One region of the Streptomyces sp. NPDC101160 genome, then DNA from elsewhere that is predicted to be linked to it. Evidence: riboswitches for the same ligand, from Rfam matches in the RefSeq annotation. Region 1 holds a riboswitch; each other region holds the start of a gene.
What was found. Region 1 has a riboswitch for cyclic di-AMP ahead of ACIRSU_RS05030 (C40 family peptidase). Riboswitches for the same ligand answer to the same signal wherever they lie in the genome.
Positions count from the first base shown of each region.

Region 1 (2,252 bases):
TCGCCGCCCAGGGCCGCACGATCGGTGGCAGTCTGACGCGAAGCGCAACCCGGGCCGGGCCCGGAGGGGAAAGGGACAGCGTCGCCATGGCAGACCAGCAGGAAGCAACCGTCACGCTGCCGAGCGACCCCGCATCGGTCCCCGCCGCGCGGAGGTACGTCGCCGAGGTGCTCGCCTCCTGGGGGCTCGGTGACGTCGGAGACCCCGCGGGCCACGCCGACACGGCCGACGCGGTCCGGCTCATCGTCTCCGAGCTGGCGACCAACGCCGTCCAGCACACCTTCGGGCAGTCGCCCACCTTCACGATCGACGTCCGTCTGGAGCGGGACGAGCGGCTGCGCATCGGGGTGACGGACAGCCACCCCCGCTGGCCGAGGCGCCTGCCGGCGGCCGTCCAGCAGGACAACGGCCGCGGCATGATGATCATCCGCTCGCTGACCGTCGAGGCGGGCGGCCGGCTGTCGGTGACGCCGACGGCCGAGGGCGGCAAGACCGTGTGGATCGAGCTGCCCTGGCCGGCGGCGGTCCCCGGCTGACCGGCCGACCGGCCAACCCGCTGACCGGATGGCCGGAAGATTGGCCGCCTGGTGCCGTGCGACGGGTCAGCGGACCCGGCCGTAGGAGACCTTCGAGGTCCAGATCCGGTCGAGCTTCACCCATGAGCCGGTCTTCGGCGAGTGCCAGATCGCGTTGTTACCCGCGTAGATCCCGACGTGGTACACCCTTCCACCGGAGTGGAAGAAGACCAGGTCCCCCTTCTGGCGGCTCGCCGCCGAGATGTGGCGTGTGGTGTTGTACTGCTGCTGCGCGGTGCGGGGCAGCGTCTTGCCCGCCCTCTTGTACGAGTAGAGCGTGAGACCCGAGCAGTCGAACCTGGTGGGGCCTGATGCGCCGTACCGGTAGGGCGATCCCTTCTTCGAGGCGGCGACGCTCAGTGCCGTGTTGGCGTACGAGCTCGCGGCCTGGGCCTCCGGCGCCGCTCCTGGTGCGAGCAGCGTGCCGCCGACGGCGGCGAGGGTGAGAGCCGAGACGGCTCCGGCCCGGGACAGCAGGGACGGGACATGAATCTGCGCAGTCATGCGCAACCCTTCGTCAGCCGCCTGTGAAGGATGACCTGTCGGGTTCGGGCAGGCGAAGATGCCCGGCCGCGGCTGCGGCTTCACCCCGAGGGACGGCTCCGATCGCTCGGACGTCCCGTGTTGCTCGGGTCCTCCACTCCTGCCGATCCACTCCTGTCGACCAGACATCCGGGACGGCGGCAGGACTCGGCGTCCGCCCGGACCGCCCCGCCTCGGGTGGCGGGGGCTTGTCGTCGACAGGGATCTTGACCCACGCCGGCGCCGAAATCCGAGTGGAAACGGCGATATGTGAGGCTCCTCACGACTGATCCATTCGGGTGGACAGTCAGGTTTGGTGATCGTCCGAGGTTTGCGCGACGAGTCCGCCACCAGGGGTGGAACGCCCGATTCCGCCAGATGTGTACACCCGTTGCGCAAGATAGCTGAGCTCTATGTCGATACGTCGACTACGCCGAAAGGAGGACCGATTCCGGCGTTCCGCTGGCCCGAGTGGACCTCGACACGACACGCCCTCGTGTCAACTCACCTGTTGCCGGGGCATGGTGACGCGGGCCGCGCGGCGCTCTCCGTCCAACACTCGCAGCGCGCGGGCCAATGTGTCCGCGTGCACCTCGCTCTCGCCCCGCGCGTGCATGAGCGTCAGCGCCTCGCGCAGCGCCGTCGCCCGCCCGACCAGCGCCTGGGCGGCCCGTAGCGCCCCATAGGTATGCGAGGTCCTGGATGGATTGATCCGGCCGAGCAGATCGACGACTTCGAGGTACGCGTCGACGAACTCGCCCTCGGCGCGGGTGAGCGCGGGCAGCGGCGGCAGTTCCGGGACCATGGCCGGCTCACACCCGCCCGGCGCCGGCGGTCCCGCCGTCGCGGCGGCTGCGGACCACGTGGTCCACCAGGCCGTACGCGAGGGCGCCCGCAGCGTCGAACACGGTCGTCCGGTCGAGGTCGGAGTCGATCCGGCCCCGCTCCTGGCCGGTGTGTTCGGCGAGCATCCCGGAGATCAGCTCCCGCTGCCGCAGCAATTCGCGGGCGTGGACGTCCAGATCGCTGGGCTGTCCCTGCAACGGCTCGTCGAGCGAGGGCTGCTGAAGGACGATCCGTGAGCCCGGCAGTGCGAGCCGGTGCCCCGGCGAGCCCGCCGCGAGCAGCACCGCGGCCGGCCCGACGGCCTGGCCG
Region 1 covers NZ_JBIWPJ010000001.1:1,147,063-1,149,314, reverse strand. The annotation lists gene ACIRSU_RS05035 (ATP-binding protein) at 87-536, shown strand; gene ACIRSU_RS05030 (C40 family peptidase) at 603-1,079, opposite strand; cyclic di-AMP (ydaO/yuaA leader) riboswitch at 1,083-1,281, opposite strand; gene ACIRSU_RS05025 (hypothetical protein) at 1,597-1,902, opposite strand; gene ACIRSU_RS05020 (ATP-dependent Clp protease proteolytic subunit) at 1,910-2,252, opposite strand, start outside.

Region 2 (2,252 bases), on a different contig from region 1:
CTCGCGGATGTCCCGGCCCCGCCAGGGCACCGAGGAGACCGTCGAGGCGATCGACGCCGCCGCCGTCCGCGCCTTCTACGACGCGCACGTGCGGCCGGCCGCGGCCACCGCCGTGGTCGTCGGCGACCTCACCGACGTCGACCTGGACAAGGTGCTCGCCGAGACCCTCGGCGCCTGGACCGGCGCGCCGGCCGCGCCGCGCCCCATGGCGCCCATCACGGCCGACGACACCGGCCGGGTCGTCATCGTGGACCGTCCGGGCGCCGTCCAGACGCAGCTGCTCATCGGCCGCGTCGGTGCCGACCGCCACGACCGGGTCTGGCCGGCCCAGGTGCTCGGCACGTACTGCCTCGGCGGCACGCTCACCTCCCGCCTGGACCGCGTCCTGCGCGAGGAGAAGGGCTACACGTACGGTGTGCGCGCCTTCGGCCAGGTGCTGCGCTCGGACGACGCGGGCCACGGCGCGGCGATGCTCGCCATCAGCGGCTCGGTGGACACTCCCAACACCGGCCCGGCACTTGACGACCTGTGGAAGGTGCTGCGCACCCTGGCCGCCGAGGGTCTGACCGACGCCGAGCGCGACGTGGCGGTGCAGAACCTGGTGGGTGTCGCCCCGCTGAAGTACGAGACCGCCGCCTCCGTCGCGGGCACGCTGGCCGACCAGGTCGAGCAGCACCTCCCGGACGACTACCAGGCGCACCTGTACGCGCGCCTGGCCGAGACCGGCACGGTGGAGGCGACCGCGGCCGTGGTCAACGCCTTCCCGGTGGACCGGCTGGTCACCGTCCTGGTCGGCGACGCCTCGCAGATCGAGGAGCCGGTGCGGGCGCTCGGCATCGGTGAAGTGACCGTCGTCACCGGCTGATTGAGCCCTCGTCACGAGGACCCTGACGACCTGGTTCGTCAGGGTCCTCGCTATTTGTCCGTATTGCGGGCGAGTGTTGGTGAATGCCCTGTGGCAAGTCTTACAAACTGGCGCGTCTGTTTGGCGATTGACTGAAGATCGGCCTAGCGTCGACGCGACTGTTCGCCCGTTGCACCACGCCGCACCCGCGGCGAACGGACAGTCATCGCCGAGTCCCCGCAAGGCGCGAGCCTGGGGAGCCGGGGACCCACACGAAGTCCCTGGGGTGAATCGGACGCCTTCGCTCCGCGCGGAGGGGCCCGTAGGAGACCTTCCTGCTCCGAACCCGTCAGCTAACCCGGTAGGCGAGAGGGAAGGAAAGGATCAGCCACTTCATGGCGTTCACCCGTGCCACCGGGAAGCATCGTGGTCCGAGCCGTCTGACGCGCCGTGGCGCGGGCATCGCCGGCGTGGCGACGCTCGCCACCACCGGCGTCATCGGCACCCTCGCCTCCCCGGCGCTCGCCGCCGACACGGAGAGCCCCTCCCCGGAGGACACCGGTCTCACCCAGGTGATCACCGAGGAGTCCCTCACCGAGCACGTCGACGCCCAGGCCGCCGCCCAGGAGAAGCAGGCCTTCGAGGCCGCCGCCCGCGTCAAGGCCGCCGCCGAGGCGAAGCGCAAGGCCGAGGCCCGCGCCAAGGAGATCCGCCAGGCCAAGGAGCGTGCCGCCCGCGAGGCCGAGCGCAAGCGCCTGAACTCCTTCCAGGCCCCCGTCGCCCACTCGTACGTCTCCACCGGCTACAACACCGGCGGCTCGCTCTGGTCCTCCGGCCACCACTCCGGCATCGACTTCCACGCCGCCTACGGCACCACGGTCGTCGCCGTCGGCTCCGGCACCGTCGTCGAGGCCGGCTGGGGCGGCGCGTACGGCAACAACATCGTCATCCGGATGAACGACGGCACGTACACCCAGTACGGTCACCTCTCCGCCATCCGTGTCTTCGTCGGCCAGAAGGTGACCCCCGGCGAGCAGATCGGCGTCTCCGGCTCCTCCGGCAACTCGACCGGCCCGCACCTCCACTTCGAGGCCCGCACCAGCCCCGAGTACGGCTCGGACATCGACCCCGTCGCGTACCTGCGCGCCCGCGGTGTCGACGTCTGACGTCCGACTCCCCGCTCAGCGCGAAGAAGCCCCGGCTCGAACGAGCCGGGGCTTTTTTCGTCCCTGAATTACCGGTCGGCATCGGAAATTCCCGCGTCCTGCAATAGAGTCGCCGAACGGGCTACGCCCGACGGGGTTCAGCGTGGAGAAAAGCGGAGGTCGGACATGCGCATTCCCGCGCAGTCGGTATGCACGGCGATCCGGGACGACATCGTCTCCGGTGTGTACGCGCGGGGCGCCAG
Region 2 covers NZ_JBIWPJ010000010.1:120,924-123,175, forward strand. The annotation lists gene ACIRSU_RS30395 (M16 family metallopeptidase) at 1-865, shown strand, start outside; cyclic di-AMP (ydaO/yuaA leader) riboswitch at 1,062-1,227, shown strand; gene ACIRSU_RS30400 (M23 family metallopeptidase) at 1,240-2,010, shown strand; gene ACIRSU_RS30405 (GntR family transcriptional regulator) at 2,176-2,252, shown strand, end outside.
Region 2: linked by a shared signal. The riboswitch ahead of ACIRSU_RS30400 (M23 family metallopeptidase) and the one ahead of ACIRSU_RS05030 (C40 family peptidase) in region 1 are both predicted to bind cyclic di-AMP.

Region 3 (2,252 bases), on a different contig from region 1:
CCGCGCCGATCGGGGCGATCATGAACTCCTGGATGTCCACGTTGGAGTCGGCGTGCGAGCCGCCGTTCAGGATGTTCATCATCGGAACGGGCAGCAGGTGCGCGTTCGGGCCGCCCAGGTAGCGGAAGAGCGGGAGGTCGGAGGCCTCGGAGGCGGCGTGCGCGACGGCGAGCGAGACGCCGAGGATGGCGTTGGCGCCGAGCGAGCCCTTGTTCTCGGTCGCGTCCAGGTCGAACATCGCCTGGTCGATCAGGCGCTGCTCGGTGGCGTCGTAGCCGACGAGCTCCGGGCCGATCTGCTCGATGACGGCGAGGACGGCCTTCTCGACGCCCTTGCCGAGGTAGCGGTTGGGGTCCCCGTCGCGGAGCTCAATGGCCTCGAACGCACCAGTGGAGGCACCGGAGGGAACGGCAGCACGGCCGGTGCTGCCGTCGTCGAGGCCGACCTCGACCTCGACGGTGGGGTTGCCTCGGGAGTCCAGGATTTCCCGGGCTACGACGACGTCGATGGACGGCACGAGCATCTCCTTCTGGGATGTGACGCTGGTTGTGACGCATGCGGCAAGGTCTCGTTCGCCTTGCGACAAGAGCCTAACCGGCGCGGGGGCTCCGGCCAGCCGGGCGCCCGCCCCCTGGGACGAAAAAGGACCCAAGGGCATGCATTGGGGGACGAAAGACCGCGGTTACCGATCGGTACGAAACGGGCCCGGAGCGCAGGCTCCGGGCCCGTTCCAGGGTCACCGCGGGGGGACAGCCGTCAGGCTCACTTCAGGTGGAGCTGCTGGCCCGGGTAGATCAGGTCGGCGTCCTGGACGATGTTCTTGTTCAGCTGGAACAGCTTCTGCCAGCCGCCCTTGACGTGGTGCGTCTGGGCGATGCTGCTCAGCGTGTCGCCGGCCTTGACCTTGTACTCGCCGTCGCCCTTGGCGACCTTCTTGCCGGTCGGGGTGGTGACGGTCTTCGCGGCCTTCGGCGCGGTGCGCTTCTCGCTGCGGGTGGTCGGCTGCTCGGCGGTGCGCTGGGTGGCGGGCTTCGGCGCGGCCGGCTTCGGGGCCGGGGCCGGGGCCTCGGCGGAGCCGCCGTCGTACGAGGCGCTGGACAGGCCGACGCCGCAGCTCGGCCAGGCGCCCTTGCCCTGGCCCGCGAGGACCTTCTCGGCGACAGCGATCTGCTGCGACTTGGAGGCCAGGTCCGCGCGGGAGGCGTAGGCGGTGCCGCCGTAGGCCGCCCAGGTGGAGTTGGTGAACTGCAGGCCGCCGTAGAAGCCGTTGCCCGTGTTGATGGACCAGTTGCCGCCGGACTCGCACTGGGCGACGGCGTCCCACTCGGCGGCGGTGGCGGCCGAGGCGGTGCCCGCGGTCATCAGCGGGGCGGCGACGGCGACGCCGGCGACACCGGCGAGGGTGACGACGCGGGTGACCTTGGACGGACGACGGTGCTTGCCCTTGCCGGAAAGCAGCATGGAAGTTCTCCTCACCGACGCCTACGAGGTGAGCTGTCGGGTTCGGGCGAGTGAGTTGCCCGGCCGCGTGTCCTTGCACGCGACTTCACCCCAAGCCGGTCGTCGGCCGTCTGTCTCAACGGCCGGGGCCGGCACTTACCTTGGGTCCCCCGCTCCTGCCTTCGGCGCTTGCGCGACGACTGTTCCCGGCGTCCGGCGGCAGGATTCGGCGTACCGGTCGGCGGGGCCCGCGGTGGCGAGCGGTCCTGACCGTAGACACACCCCCGGGGGAAGTTCAAAGCCCATCAACCCGGAAAAATCGCCCCTCCTTGCGCTCCGTCAGGTGACGTTTGCGCAGGTGAGGGGCGAAACGCGCAAAGTTTGCGGACGTAATACGGCCGTTCGACAAGAGAGACTCATGTCTCACTTGCACAGAACCGGACATTCAGTCCCTAACTACCCCTCAGGCGTAGTGGTGGGCGCGGGCTTCCCGAGGTTCAACTCAAGGCTCTGACCAGGGAGGATGAGGTCGGGGTCGGTGCCGACCGTCTTCTTGTTGGCGTCGTAGAGCGCGGTCCAGCCGCCGGGCAGGGCGTTCTGCTGTGCAATGTCCGACAGGCTGTCACCCGGCTTGACGGTGTATTCGTCCGAGCTGGGCGTCTTGTCCGTGTTGTCCGCGGCCGCGTCGCCGGCCGGGGCGGCATGCCGTCCGGATTCGGGCGAACCGTCCGTCTTGCCCGGTTCTTCTGTCGCGGCGTCACCGCGGTGCTTGCCCGTGCCGGTGGGGGCCGTTTCGGACGCATCAGGCGTAC
Region 3 covers NZ_JBIWPJ010000015.1:45,444-47,695, forward strand. The annotation lists gene eno (phosphopyruvate hydratase) at 1-523, opposite strand, end outside; gene ACIRSU_RS35490 (transglycosylase family protein) at 763-1,461, opposite strand; cyclic di-AMP (ydaO/yuaA leader) riboswitch at 1,465-1,638, opposite strand; gene ACIRSU_RS35495 (transglycosylase family protein) at 1,897-2,252, opposite strand, start outside.
Region 3: linked by a shared signal. The riboswitch ahead of ACIRSU_RS35490 (transglycosylase family protein) and the one ahead of ACIRSU_RS05030 (C40 family peptidase) in region 1 are both predicted to bind cyclic di-AMP.